Regions from separate parts of the Mycolicibacterium baixiangningiae genome, predicted to be linked through region 2. Evidence: riboswitches for the same ligand, from Rfam matches in the RefSeq annotation. Region 2 holds a riboswitch; the other holds the start of a gene.
What was found. A riboswitch is a leader RNA that binds a small molecule or an ion and turns the genes downstream of it on or off. The one in region 2 is predicted to bind thiamine pyrophosphate.

Region 1 (7,425 bases), 1.0 Mb from region 2:
GGCCAACGCCAACTCGATGGAGCCGTCGCTGACGTTGATCAACAGGAAATGCCAATGCACGGTGCCGCTGACCTCACCGTAGAGAAGGTTGGTGAGGGCGGTCAGCCCGGCTGCGACGGTGATCAATCCGCCGCGAATCAGGAAGGACCGCAGCCGGACTCCGAGCAGCACCAGGAGCGGAATCTCCAGCACGAGCGCGGTGAGCGCCGAGACCCAGTCGACGCTCAACACGAGGGCGACGGCGATCACACCGGCGGTCAGGAGCCTCGCGACCGGGTTCACCGTCCGGCGGGCGCCGAGGGTCATCGTGTACCGCCGGCGGGCTGGGGCGCGGCGAGCGCAGGAAGGTCGATGCGGTCGTCGGCGAGTATGTGGACGAACTCGGCGTCGTGGGTCACGGCCACCACCGCCGTGCCCTCGTCGGCGATCTCGGCGAGCAGGTGGATCAGCTCTTCCCAGGTGCGGCGGTCCTGCCCGAAGGTCGGTTCGTCGAGGACGATGACGCCGGGTCGCGTCATCAGCACCGTCGCGACGGACAGTCGCCGCTTCTCGCCACCCGAGAGGGCGTAGGGGCTCTGGTCAGCCAGGTGGGCGAGGCGGAGTCGCTCCAGCAGGGCGTCGCCCAGCGTGGCTGTCTCGGCCGTGCCCCGTTTGAGCGCCCTGGGCCCGAGCAGGATTTCGTCACGCACCGTCGCGGTGAGGAACTGGTGTTCGGGGTCTTGGAACACGCTGGTGATCCGGGTGAGGAGTTCCTTGGAGCGCCACCGGACGGGTTGCCGATTCTTCGGTGACGGCGCGAAGGCGCCCACGGCCTCGAGGGTGCCGTCGCGCGGTGGCAGCAGTCCGCCCAGCGTCAGGGCGAGGGTCGATTTACCTGAACCGTTCGGTCCGCTGACCGTCGTGATGCGGCCCCGGCGGAATTCGAGGTCGAGCCCGCTCTGCAGGGCCGGTCCCGTGCGGTGACCCACCGACAGCTTGGCGGCGGCCAGCAACGGTTCGGCGTGCGCGGGCGGATGGCGATGGACTGTGGGCGCAGGTGCATCCGGAACCCAGATGCCGGAACGGACCAGGTGCGCGCTCTCCCGCTGCACCGTCTGCTCCGGGGTTCCGTCGGCGATGATGTCGCCGTCTTCGCCCACCACGACGACCCGGTCGACGACGGGCAGCCACACCTTCGTGCGGTGTTCGACGATGACGAGGGTGGCGCCGGTCAGGTCGGCGGCGGCGGCGACGGCATCCCGAACCTCGACGACACCGGCCGGATCGAGGTTGGCGGTGGGCTCGTCGAGCAGGATCAGCCCCGGATGCATCGCCAGGACACCGGCCAGCGCGAGACGTTGCTTCTGCCCACCGGACAGGTGCGCGGTGTCCTGGGTGAGCGGCAGGCTCAGCCCCACTGCGCGCAGCGCGTCGTGAACGCGCGGCCATATCGCAGCGCGCGGAACGCGGAAGTTCTCCATGCCGAAGGCGACGTCGTCGCCGACGCGGGAGAGGATCACCTGTGAGTCGGGGTCCTGCAGCACCATCCCGATCCGGGAGCGTCGCTCGGCCGGTCGCGCACCGTCGACGAGCAGACGCCCCGCCTCCCGGCCGTCTTCTGCACCGCCGAGGAGCCCGGCGAGTCCGTGCAGGATCGTGGACTTCCCCGACCCCGACGGTCCGAGTAGCAACACCCGTTGTCCGGGTTCGATGGACAGGTCCAGGTCGCGGACGGCCCAGCCGCGCTGACCGGCGTGCTGCCAGCCCCAACTCTCGGCCGTCACCCCTGCCCCGCGGGCCGGTTGCGCGGCCGGGGTCATTCGGGTTTGCGGCTGAGCATCACCCTGCCCGACGCGAACCGGCTGAGCGCCCCGGTCTTCGCCAGGCCCTTGACCATGAACCAGGAACCGACGCCCGCGATCACGGCGCCGGACACGACGCCTGAGGCCGTGTAGATGGCCTTGAAGGCCGTCGTCGCGTCGGGATACCAGAGGATGACTTCGTTGACGCCCATCGCCAGACCCGCGAACGCCCCGGCGGCGATCGCCACCGGCAGATTCCAGCGGCGGTAGAGGAACAGCGCGAAGATCAGTTCGGCGCCCAGACCCTGCACGAGCCCGAATTCGATGGTCAGGACTCCCCACTGGTTGCCGACGAGCGCCGACACGGTCGCGGCGACCATCTCACCGAATAGGGCTGCACCGGGTTTGCGGATCACCAGCGCCACGAGCACGCCGGCGAACAGCCACCCACCACCGGCCAGCGCCTGAAGGCCTGGGACCACCGCCTCCAGCGGGGCGGTGATCGGGTTTGATGCGATGTTCCAGAAGACGAAGACCAGGCCCGCCGCCACTGCGAGCACGCTCGCGACGACGATGTCGACCACCCGCCACCGCCCCGGGGCGTTGGTCGTGGTGGTGTGATCAGGTGCTGCGGGGTCCGTGATGTGTTGCCGGCCCATGAGGCCTCCTTGAAGTTCGAAATGTGCTGGTACACAGCGGCATTGGCTACGGGCGCGGTGCTGCCCGAGGCGCTGCTATATCAGTGATGTGTCGATGACGGTCTTCATACGCATCTCCCTACGCCGGCATTACCCGGTCAGGTTCGTACGGTCGACGGCGCGTCAGCCGTCCTCTCAGCGCACTCGGTGTGCGCTCCCGTGTGGTTCCGCCTCAAGCTAGCGCAGGGAGTGCGCCGCCGCTACACCGGGGCAGGCGCTATCGCGTGTTTGTCTCGGTCCAGATCAGCCCGGACGCGGTCTCGGTCACCAGGATGTCGGCTGCCGAACGCGGTGCGTGACCGGCGATGTACGTGTCCTCCTGTCGTGCCCACCGCTCCCAGTGCGGACGGAAGGAGTCGCCGTCACGCTGCAACGCCCGCTGCTTGCGGACGTCGTCGGGGGCGTCGACCCAGATACCGAGATCGGCCACCGCGCTGCTGGCGCGGGACAACGCGCCGACCCCCTCGACGATCAGCCGCCGGCCGGGTTCGACGCTGTTCCAGTCGTCGGCGGTACCGGTGGCCCAGTCCCAGCGCCGCCAGCATCCCCGGCGGCCGTCGGCGCGCGGATGTAGCAGTTCCCGGTAAATGTGGTCGATGGCCCAGGCCAGTCCGTCCCACCCGGGGTAGATGTCGTCGAGGCGAACCACCACGCTGGATTCCCATCGCGCGCACAACTGGTCAGCGAGGGTCGACTTGCCCGACCCGGACCGCCCGTCGATCAAAACGGTGGTGGCGCCGGCGGCGGTCAAGCGGCGGACGACGCTCTCTAGTGGCACGCCGGTCTCCATGTCGACGTCGAACGTAGCAGCGCCGATTCGCCGTCGATCCCGGTTCGGGTTCAGCCGTGCGACGGCGACCGGTTCTGCGCGTGATCCTCGGCGATGCCGTCCAATTCGGCGTCGATCTCGTCGAGTTCGAGATGCCTGCGGTCGCGGGCGAACGAAATGGCGATCATCGCGACGACGGTGGTGAGGATCGCGAATACGATGACCATCCAGAGACCGCCGTCTGCCCACAGGACCATGGCGCTGGCCAGCGCCGGGGTGAAACTGGCCAGCAGGATCGACGCCATCTGGTAGCCGATCGAGATCCCGGAATAGCGCACCGCCGTGGGGAACAACTCGCAATACAGGGCGGGCAGCGGTGCGTAGACCATCGCATGTCCCAGGGCGAGGAAGATCGTGACGCCGGCGATGATGCCCCACAGCTGACCGGTGTGCACCAGCGCGAAGATGGGCCACGCCGTGACGACGATGAACGCACCGCCGATGAGGAAGGTCTTCACCCGGCCGATGCGGTCGGAGAGCCGGCCGAACACCGGGATCATGATGATGTTCGCCGTGGCGCCGACCATGGACGCGATCAGACCGTAGGACCGTGGCGCGTCGAGAGTGGTCGTCACGTACGACAGCACGAAAGTGGTGAAGAGGTAGTAGTTTCCGGCTTCGGCGAAGCGGCCGAAGATCGCGATCAGCAACGGCTTCTTGTAGTTGCGGAACAGCACCACGGCGGGCGCCTTGCGCTTCTCCAGTTCCGACTCCATCTTGGCCTTCTCCGTCAGGAATGCCGGGCTTTCGGCGGCCCGGAGACGGATGTACAGGCCGACGAAGGCCAGCACGATGGCCATGAGGAACGGGATGCGCCAACCCCACTCGTCGAAGGCGTCACCGGAGATCCACGACGACAACGACACCACGGCGGTGCCCAGCAGCAGTCCTGCGGACACGCCGACCTGCGGCCATGAACCGAACAGCCCCCGCTTCGCACGCGGGGAGTTCTCCACGGCGATGATCGCCGCTCCACCCCATTCGCCGCCGACGGCGAAGCCCTGCGCCAACCGCAAGATGCACAGCAGCAAGGGTGCGGCGACACCGATCTGTGCGTAGGTGGGCAGGAAACCGATCGCCGCCGTCGCCACCGTCATGATCGTGAAGGTCATGATCAGGGTGGCCTTCCGGCCGATCCGGTCGCCGAGGTGACCGGATACGAAGGCGCCGACCGGCCGGGCAAGGAACCCGACACCGAAGGTGGCCAGCGATACGATCTGTCCCACGGCGCCAGGCAGATTCGGGAAGAACAAGTGTCCGAAGACGAGCGCGGCCGACGTACCGTAGACGGTGTACTCGTACCATTCGACGATCGCGCCGATGGTGCCGGACTGCACGGAGCGCCGACGGAGTTGCTCCGGCGTCAGAGTGGCGGTGGCCATGATTCTCCGATCGATGAGATGACGTCGGTTCGCGGCGACGTCTGGTTGTGCTGTCGGTGCTGGTCCCCGCTGCTTGAGGACGGCTGGGTCAGCGGATCGTGTATCCGCCGTCGATGGCGATGGTGTGACCGGTGATCAGCGCGGCCGCGTCGCTGAGGAGGAAGACGACGGCACCGACGATGTCGTCGGGTTCGCCGAAGCGGCCCGAGGGAATCCGGGACAGTAGTTCACCGGCCCATTCCGGGCGGCTCAGGGTCGATTCGGTCAGCTCTGTGCGCACGAACGTCGGGGCCACTGCGTTGACCCGGATGCCGTGCGGAGCCCATTCCAGCGCAAGCTGTTTCGTCAGATGGATCAGTGCGGCCTTACTGGTTCCGTATGCGGCCCGCTCTTCGATGGCGACCACACCGGCCTGAGAGGCGACGTTGACGACCGCGGCGCGCAGTGATGCGGCGAGCCATGTCCTCGCCAGCTCGGTGGTGAGAAAGAACTGACCTCGCAGGTTCGTGTCGAGGACCGTGTCCCAGTCCTCTTCGGTGACATCGACAGCGGGTTTGGGGATGTTGACGCCGGCGTTGTTGACCAGCAGGTCGATGCCGCCGCTGTGGTCGAGCAGTTCGGCGACGCTGGTGCGCATCGCCGCCGTGTCGGTCACGTCGACCGCCACAGGGTGCGTTCCGTACCGACGGGCGATGGACTGCGCAGCGTCACGGTCACGGCTGGTTCCGTAGACGACCGCGCCGGCCTCGGTAAGGCCATCGGCGATGGCCTTACCGAGACCGCGACCGGCCCCTGTCACCAGAGCAGACTTGCCCTTCAGATCGAAACTGACCACGGTCTGTCCGCTATCCGGTGAAGTCGTGGTCAGACCACGACACCTTCTCGCCGCGGTATTTCGCAGCCCGCACGTCGCCGGACCGCGCATGCCCCTCGAACAGCTCAACCCGGGCAGCACGCCCACACAGTTCACCGAAGAACGCGCTCGACTCGGTGTTCGTCACCTCTTGATAGGTCACGGTGCGCAGGTACTTTCCGACCCACAGCCCGCCGGTGTAGCGGGCGGCGCCGCGGGTGGGGAGGACGTGGTTGGTCCCGATCACTTTGTCGCCGTAGGAAACACAGGTTCCCTCACCGAGGAACAAAGCGCCGTAGTCGTGCATCTTGTCCAGCGCTTCGCGCGGGTTCTCGGTCAGGATCTGCACGTGCTCGGAGGCGTACTCGTCGGCGAGGGCGTAGGCCTGGTCCAGGGTCTCGACCACGCGGACCTCACCCCAGTCACGCCAGGCCGGTTCGGCGAAGTCGCGGGTCGGCATGTCGACCAGGATGGTGTCGATGTGTTCGATGACCTTGCGGCCCAATTCCTCGCTGGTGGTGATCAGCACGGCCGGTGAGTCCGGGCCGTGCTCGGCCTGCGACAGCAGGTCGACGGCGACGATGAACGGGTCGGCATGCTCGTCGGCGACGATGAGCACTTCGGTCGGCCCGGCGAACAGGTCGATGCCGACCTCGCCGAACAACTGGCGCTTGGCCTCCGCGACGAACGCGTTGCCGGGACCGGCGAGCATGTTGACCGGGCGGATGGTCTCGGTGCCGACGGCCATGGCCGCCACCGCCTGGATACCGCCCAGGAGATAGATCTCGTCGGCACCCGCCAGGTGCATGGCCGCGATTGTGGCGTCCGGCACCTCACCCCGGATCAGCGGCGTGCAGGCTGCGATTCGCTTCACCCCGGCGACCTTCGCCGTCACGATCGTCATGTGGGCGCTCGCCAGCAACGGGTACTTTCCGCCCGGGATGTACGCGCCGGCAGCCTGAACCGGGACGTTCTTCTGGCCGAGGAAAACACCGGGGAGCGTTTCGATTTCGAAATCGGTCAGCGAGTCCCGCTGTTTCTGGGCCATCACCCGAACCTGCTCCTGGACGAACTCGATGTCGTCGATGACCTGCTGCGGAACGCGAGCCATGATCTCGTCGATCTTCTCCGGAGTGAGCAGGTAGCTCTCGGCTGAGTACTTGTCGAACTTCTCCGAGTACTCGCGCACTGCGGCGTCGCCACGGGTGCGGATGTCTTCGATGACGCTCTCCACCGTGGAGCGCACGGACGCGGTGCTTCCCCGTTCGACGCTCTCGCGCTGGGGGAGCTTGAGGTCTGTGGTGGCGATCTCGCTTCGTGGCGCGGCCGCAATCGTCATGAACGTCCTTCCGTCGAGGTGGGTCTTGACCGGCGGTGCTGTCGGTCACGTACTGCGAACGCTGTGCCCGCTGTCACCTACCTCGGTCAGTGTATTCGTATGCAGTAATAGATGCAAGAGTGTGGCATAGAACGAGTATGCGTAGGCACTGACCAGCTAAATAGCCAGGTGATCTGCGTGGTTGCGTATTCAGAGGCTGTGCGGAGAACATGAATCCGTATGCACTGATGGAACCCAGCATGGAACGATCGGACATGCAGGTGAGAATGACCGGGGCGCGATCGGCCCCTCGGATTGCGAGGGGAGGATTGGATACGAATGCCGACCAGCTACGACGTCGCCCGACTGGCGGGAGTCTCGCAAGCCACCGTGTCCCGGGCGCTCAGCGGGGGCACCGTGAGCGCCGAGACGCGGAAGAGGATCCTCGAGGCGGCCAAGGCCGTCGGCTACGTGCCCAACCTGGGCGCCCGTGCGATGAAGACCGGCCGAGTCAACACCATCGGTGTCGTCGTCGCCGATCTGAGGAATCCGTTCTATCCGGAG
Region 2 (7,425 bases):
CGCCGATGGCTTGCGCCACGTGATCCACGGTGGGCGCCGCCATACAGGCCGCGGCGAGCAGCGCATTGCGGGTCTGGCCGGGCAGCCCGGCGATCCGCGTCCTGACCAGCTCGGCGAGCGTGCCGGGCAGCGGCCCGGTGGCCCCGGAATCCCGGGCCAGCGCCCGCGCCAGTTCCAGCGCGTGGAACGGGTTGCCCGCCGAAACCTCGTGGAGCCACGCCATTTTGGGCCGGGGCAGCGACTTTCCCAGCTGGCTGGCGATCACAGCGTGCAACGCACCGACCGGCATGGGATGCACCTGCGCCCTCTGCAACCGTTCCGGACGCGACGGTTCCACCAGCACATCCGTGCGGGCGCCTTCACCGGCGCGCACCGTGACGAGGAAGCCGACGGGCCCGGACGACCGCCGGGCCACTGCCGCCACGACAAGGGCCGTCGGCGGGTCGAGCCATTGAAGATCGTCGATCGCGACGAGCACCGGAGCAGACTGCGCCAGCCGCTCGATCACCGACCGCACCGCGGCGGCCACCGCACGCTGATCGGTGCCGGGGCCGGTGTCGTCGGCTCGCGACAGCACCCGATCGATCGCGAGCCGCTGCGGTGCGGGCAGGTGGTCCAGCACGGCGGTGCCCACGTCGGCGAACAGCTCGGCCAGCGACGAGTACGCGGACGCCGACTCGCTCGACACCGGGCGCGCCGAAAGCACCCGGAAGCCGCGCGCGCGGGCGCGGGCGATGCCGGCGCGCCAGACGGTGCTCTTGCCGATTCCGGCGTCACCTTCGAGTATCAGCACGGACGTGCCCGACGGCACCGCGGCGAGAAATGTGTCGACGGCGCTCAACTCCGCATCGCGGCTGATGAGCTGCAGGGGCACCTAGGTATCTTCGCAGCAGATGGGCGGTGTTGCGTGCCAGATCGTCATCGTTGCTCGGCGTAGCGTCCCGCGTTGAAAAGCGACGCCGCCGCACCGAGCAGCATCATCGCTGCGGCGGCGATGAACACCACCACCAGCCCCGTGTGGAACGGTCCGGTGATGAGGTGCGGGAAGAACGTCTGACCGGTCAGCACGTCCGCGTTGACGCCGGGTTGCTGCAGTGCGTGCGAGGGTTCCAGCAGCTCCCCGATCGGGTTGTAGCCGAGGAACGCCGCGAACAGGCTGCCGACGGGCGGGGTCCCCGCGACCTCCTCGGCGACTGCCGCCGACACGCCTTCGGCCTGTAGACCCGCGCTCATCGCGGCCGGCAGCGTGTTGGCCAGCCCGACGATCATCAGGGAGAAGAAGATGCCGATCGACAGCGATCCGCCGGCGTTGAAGAAGGTGGCCCGCACCCCGGAAGCGGCGCCGCGCGCGTTCGGCGGCACGCTCGACATGATCGCGGCGGAGTTCGGCGAGGTGAACACGCCGCCCCCGACCCCGTTGAGGAAGATCAGCAGCGCGAACAGCCAGTAGTCGAAGTCGACGGGAATCATGACCAGCGCGACGAACGTGGCGCACATCAGCAGCATGCCGCCGACGGTGAACGGCCGGGCGCCGTAGCGGTCCGACAACCACCCCGAGAGCGGTCCGGCCACCAGGAAGCCGAAGGTCAACGGCAGCATGTAGATCGCGGCCCACAGCGGGGTGGCCTCGAAGTCGTAACCTCGCAGCGGCAGCCAGATGCCCTGCAGCCAGATGATCAGCATGAACTGCAGCCCACCGCGGCCGACCGAGGACATCAGCCCGGCGAGGTTGCCCATGCCGAAGGCGGTGATGCGGAACAGCCGGATGTCGACCAGCGGCTGGTCGACCCGCAGTTCGATGACGCAGAACGCCACCAGTGCCAGCACGTCGAAGGCGATCGCGCCGAGCACCCACGGGTTGCCCCATCCGGTGGGCGAACCGTCGTAGGGCTGGATGCTGTAGGTGATCCCGGTCAGCAGCACGGTCAGGCCGAGGCCGAGCGTCAGCGTGCCCGCCCAGTCCAGCCGGCCCGGGCTGCGCTCACCGAGTTCGCGCAGTGATTTCATCGCCCAGACCGTGCCGAGGATGCCGATCGGGACGCCCACCCAGAAGATCGCCTGCCAGTGCCATTCGGACAGCGCGCCGCCGACCACGAGTCCGAGGAACGACCCTGCAACGGCGGCAACCATGTTGACGCCCAACGCCATCCCGCGCTGATGAGCGGGGAACGCATCGGTGAGGATGGCCGCCGAGGAGGCGATCAGCATGGCCCCGCCGACACCCTGGACCACCCGCCACCCGATCAGCCACCACGCCCCCGCGTCGAGGTCGAAAGGCTGGAACGACAGCGCGATCGCGCACAGCGTGAAGACGACGAAGCCGAGGTTGTAGATGCGGACGCGGCCGAACATGTCGCCCAGTCGTCCGAACAACACCACGAGCACCGCGGTGGCCACCATGTACCCCATCAGCAGCCACAGCAGATAGCTCACGTTGGCCGGCTGCAGTGGGTTGAGCCCGATGCCCCGGAAGATCGCGGGCAGCGAGATCAGCACGATCGAGGAGTTGACCGTCGCCAGCAGCATCCCGAGCGTGGTGTTGGACAGCACCACCCACTTGTAGAGCGGGTGGTCGAGGTCGGTGGCCATCCGGCGGCGGCCGAGTCCTGTTGTCATGTGCAGTCTTCGTTCGTTTCGTATCCGACGCGGAAGCGGCGCGACCCGGGCGCCACAGAACACATATATTAGCTATACAAATAATCGCTCGGCAATTCCTATCTCCTCGCCTCGGCCTCTTGCGCTAGGTTGAGCAACGCACCACCGACCACGCGGGAGCGCGCACCGAGCGTGCTGAGAGGACAACTGGGGTTGTCGACCGTAGGAACCTGACCGGGTAATGCCGGCGTAGGGAGTAACGATGACCGACACGAGGTTCCTTCCCCTGCCCGAACCGGGCCGGACGCCGCTGCGGGTGATGACGATCGCCGGATCGGATTCCGGCGGCGGGGCCGGCATCCAGGCCGACATGCGCACGTTCGCCCTGCTCGGCGTGCACGGCCTGGTGGCGGTCACTGCGGTGACGGTTCAGAACTCGTTGGGTGTCAGAGGTTTTCACGAGATCCCGGTCGACGTCATCGCCGGACAGATCGAGGCGGTGGCCTCCGACATCGGAGTGCAGGCCGCGAAGACCGGCATGCTGGCGTCCTCGGAGATCATCGAGGCCATCGCCGACACCTGGCGGGCGCAGGGGCTTTTTGGTTCGGTGCCGCTGGTGGTCGACCCGGTGTGCGCCTCCATGCACGGCGATCCGCTACTGCACCCCAGCGCGCTGAACGCCCTTCGCACGGAGTTGTTGCCCCTGGCGACATTGGTGACGCCCAACCTCGACGAGGTGCGCCTGCTGGTCGGTATCGACGTCGTGGACGAGACGTCCCAGCGGGCGGCGGTGCAGGCACTGCACGCCCTCGGACCGCAGTGGGCGCTGGTGAAGGGCGGGCATTTGCGGTCGTCCCCGCACAGTCCGGATCTGCTGTTCAACGGCACCGACTTCGTCGAATTCGACGGGCCACGCATCGACACGGTGCACGATCACGGTGCGGGTGACACGCTGGCGGCCGCGGTGGCCAGCGCCCTGGCGAACGGTTACGAGGTCCCCGATGCGGTGGCGTTCGCGAAACGGTGGGTGACCGAGAGCCTGCGCGCGGCCTACCCGCTGGGCGGCGGCCACGGTCCGGTGTCCGCCATGTTCAGGCTGCGTGCCGATGCACCTCGATGACATCGCGGGTATCGCCCATGAACCGGCCGGGGACCCCGCGGGCGTGGTGCTGCTGACGCACGGCGCGGGTGGCAGCAGCGACGCACCGATGCTGGTGAGGATCTGCGACGAGTGGGCGGGCCGGGGCTGGCTGGCGATCCGCTACAACCTGCCCTTCCGGCGCGCGCGGCCCAAGGGGCCACCGCGGCAGGGCGCGGCGGCCACCGATCGGGAGGGTGTGGCCGAGGCGGTGTCTGTCGCCCGCGGCCTGACCGACGGCCCGGTGATCGCCGGTGGTCATTCCTACGGCGGCCGGATGACGTCGATGACTGTCGCGGGTGACGGCGTGGCCGTCGACGTGCTGACCCTGTTCTCCTATCCCCTGCACCCCCCTGGCAAGCCGGAACGCGCCCGCACCGAACACCTGCCCCGCATCGGGGTGCCCACGGTGTTCACCCACGGCACCGCGGATCCGTTCGGCAGCATCGACGAACTCACCGCCGCCGCCGCGCTCGTCGGCGGCCCGACAGAACTCGTCGAGATCACCGGCGCGCGACACGACTTGGGCTCCAAGACACTCGACGTCCCCAAGCTGGCGGTGGACGCAGCGCTGCGGCTGCTGGCCTGACCGGGCTATCGTCTTTCGCATGACGATGCCGCCGGGTCCGCCACCCCCGCCACCCGGCCGGCCCCCGTATGGCGAACCGCCGTACGGCCAGCCGCAGTACGGCCAGCCCGCCTACGGTCAGCCGTACTACCCGCCGCCACCGCCGCAGCCGTACACCGAAATGCCGCCGGCGGGGCCGCCTCCCAAGAAGAACAACAAACTGTGGCTGATCCTGGGCATCGTGGCGCTCGTCGCCGTGGTGGCCGTCATCGCGGTGGTGTTGGTGATCTTCCTGGTGGTGCGTCAGGGGACGGTGACGGCGACGGAGGTGAAGCTGGGTGACTGCCTGTCGGAGATCCCCGACGGCACCCGGGTCATGACCGTGAAGACCGTCAGCTGCGGCGAACCCCACGCCGGCGAGGTGTTCGCGGTCCTGATGATGCCCGACGGTGACTTCCCCGGTGAGGACGCCGTCACCGAGTACGCCAACCGCTGCGGGCCGGAACTGGCGACCTACTCCCCGGCCGCGGTCACCGACGATTCCGTGCAGCTGTACGTGCTCTACCCCACCGACGAGACGTGGACCGACGGCGACCGCGCGGTGACCTGCATCGCGACGCTGGACCCGCCGCGGACCGGGTCACTCAAGGGCTGAGGGGACGCAGGTTCAACCGATACCTGGGGTACCGTCTACTCATGACTTCGGAGCAGTATGACGCGGTCATCGTGGGTGCGGGATTCGCCGGGATCGGCGCCGCGATACAGCTCAAACGCCTGGGCATCGCGAACTTCGTCATCCTCGACCGCGAAGACGATCTCGGCGGTACCTGGTACGTCAACCACTACCCGGGCCTGGCCGTCGACGTCCCCACCACCACCTACAGCTACTTTTTCGAGCCGAACCCCAATTGGTCGCGGTTGTACTCCACCGGTGCGGAGATCAAGCAGTACGCCGACGACGTGGCCGACAAGTACGACGTCCGCCGGCACATCCGCTTCAACACCACCGTCGAGGGTGCGCGCTGGGACGAAGAGGCCAAGCTCTGGCGCGTCGCCCTGGCCGGCGGAGAGACGCTGAGCACCCGCTACCTGATCACGGCGACGGGCTTCCTGTCCCAGCCGCGCGTGCCCGACATCGCGGGCATCACCGCGTTCGAGGGCAGGGTCATCCACACCACCGACTGGGACGACACGTTCGACCCGGCCGGCAAGCGGATCGCGGTCATCGGGACGGGCGCGACCGCGGTGCAGTTGATCCCCGAACTGGCGAAGACGGCCGGCGACCTCACCGTCTACCAGCGCACCCCGATCTGGGTCTCCCCCAAGCTCGACCTGCGGATCTCCGAGCGCACCAAACGGCTGTTCGCGCGGATTCCGTTGGCGCAGCGGCTGCTTCGCCTGGTCACCGACACGATCTACGAGCTCATGATCACCATCGGAGTGGTGCACTACAAGGTGCCGCTGTTCCGGCGGCTCAACATGGCGGCCAGGGATCTGTGCAAGTTCAACCAGTTCATCGCGATCCGCGACAAGGAACTGCGGCGCAAGCTCACCCCCGACTACGACATCGGCTGTAAGCGACCGACGTTCTCCAACAGCTATTTCCGGACGTTCACCAAACCACACGTCCATCTGCAGGCCGACGGTATCGAACGGGTCGAGGCCGACGGCATCGTCAACGCCGACGGCACCAAGACCGTCGTCGACACCCTCGTGCTGGCCACCGGATTCGACCTGTGGGAGGCCAACTTCCCGGCCATCGAGGTCATCGGGCGCGACGGCCGCAATCTCGGAAAGTGGTGGCGCGAGACGCGTTTCCAGGCCTACCAGGGTGTGTCGATGCCGTACTTCCCGAACTACCTCAGCCTGGCCAGCCCGTACGCGTTCCTGGGCCTGAACTTCTTCAACAACATGGAATACCAGATGCGGTTGATGGACCGGCTTTTCACCGCGATGCACCGCCGGGGCGCGACGACCTTCGAAGTGACCGAGGAAGCCAACTCCCGCTACCTCGAGCGGATGACCGAAGCGCTCGGCAGTTCCCTGTGGACGATCGGCAACTGCGCGTCGTCGCGGTCCTACTATTTCAACCCCAGCGGCGAACCGTCGCTGCTCCGCCCGATGTCGACGCGGGAAGCCATCAAAGAGGCGTCCGAATTCCCGTTCACCGATTACCAGTTCGCCTGAGAGAGGACCCCTCGTGCCCCAGCAGGACAAGCGCGCCGTCACACTGACCGGTCTCGCTCTCGCCGCGACCGGACTGGTGCATTTCGTCCGACCGCAGCTGTTCGAACCGATCACCGTGGCGTCGTTCCCGCAGAACACCCGTCGCCACGTCTACACGAACGGCAGCATCGAGACGGCGATCGGTCTGGCGTTGGCCGGACGCACGACGCGCAAGCTCGGGGTGGCCGGTCTGCTCGGATACGCGGCCTACTTGGCCGGCAACACCGTTCGCAACCGGTAGCGGCCGAGCAGCGTCAGGTCCATCAACCCCGCGACGAGGGCCCGCGAGTAGGGCGAGTTGCGGTAGTGGACCAGCCTGCCCAGATCGATCGTCACGGCCATCGCGGCGTAGACCGCAAAACGGGCTTGTCCCGCAGTCCATTCCGGGCGCAGCGTCGCCACCAGGTCCGCCCACGTCTCGACCGTCGAGCGCTGGAGGTTGCGCAGGATCTGCTGATCGGCCGGTGACATGTTGAGGCGCTCGGTGTAGTACACGTAGTCCAGTTCGGGCTCGCTGAACGATCTGGCCACATGCCCGTCGATCAACCGGGTCAGCGCCTCTTCACGGTCGGCCGTGCCGTCGAGGATCGTCGACATCTCCGCCGACCACCGATCGGCCGACCGGCGGAACGCCCCGGCCAGGATGTCGCTCTTTCCGGAGAAGTACCGGTAGATGCCCGAGGCCGGCATCCCGACCGCGGCGGCGATGTCCTCCATCGAGGTGTCGCGATAACCCTTCTGGTTGAACAGCCGCATCGATTCCACCAGCAGCGCTTCGTATTTCGACCGGTGCGCGGGAGCGGTCGAGCCCCGAGGCTCCGGCACGTCGGACAGCGTGGGGAATTCGGCGGGGACGAATGTCACGACGAGTTCGGCGAGCAGCGGGCGGACCTGGCCC

Region 1: linked by a shared signal. The riboswitch ahead of I7X18_RS27955 (ECF transporter S component) and the one ahead of thiD (bifunctional hydroxymethylpyrimidine kinase/phosphomethylpyrimidine kinase) in region 2 are both predicted to bind thiamine pyrophosphate.

The regions. Positions count from the first base shown of each region.
Region 1 is NZ_CP066218.1:5,878,123-5,885,547, reverse strand. Features, by position in the region: gene I7X18_RS27965 (energy-coupling factor transporter transmembrane component T family protein) at 1-306, opposite strand, end outside; gene I7X18_RS27960 (ABC transporter ATP-binding protein) at 303-1,799, opposite strand; gene I7X18_RS27955 (ECF transporter S component) at 1,796-2,440, opposite strand; TPP riboswitch at 2,539-2,650, opposite strand; gene I7X18_RS27950 (nucleoside/nucleotide kinase family protein) at 2,697-3,257, opposite strand; gene I7X18_RS27945 (MFS transporter) at 3,320-4,690, opposite strand; gene I7X18_RS27940 (SDR family NAD(P)-dependent oxidoreductase) at 4,779-5,525, opposite strand; gene hisD (histidinol dehydrogenase) at 5,536-6,882, opposite strand; gene I7X18_RS27930 (LacI family DNA-binding transcriptional regulator) at 7,201-7,425, shown strand, end outside.
Region 2 is NZ_CP066218.1:705,440-712,864, reverse strand. Features, by position in the region: gene I7X18_RS03315 (helix-turn-helix transcriptional regulator) at 1-874, opposite strand, end outside; gene I7X18_RS03310 (MFS transporter) at 919-2,616, opposite strand; TPP riboswitch at 2,759-2,868, shown strand; gene thiD (bifunctional hydroxymethylpyrimidine kinase/phosphomethylpyrimidine kinase) at 2,858-3,715, shown strand; gene I7X18_RS03300 (alpha/beta hydrolase family protein) at 3,702-4,322, shown strand; gene I7X18_RS03295 (septum formation family protein) at 4,342-4,956, shown strand; gene I7X18_RS03290 (flavin-containing monooxygenase) at 4,998-6,488, shown strand; gene I7X18_RS03285 (DoxX-related protein) at 6,502-6,768, shown strand; gene I7X18_RS03280 (TetR/AcrR family transcriptional regulator) at 6,735-7,425, opposite strand, start outside.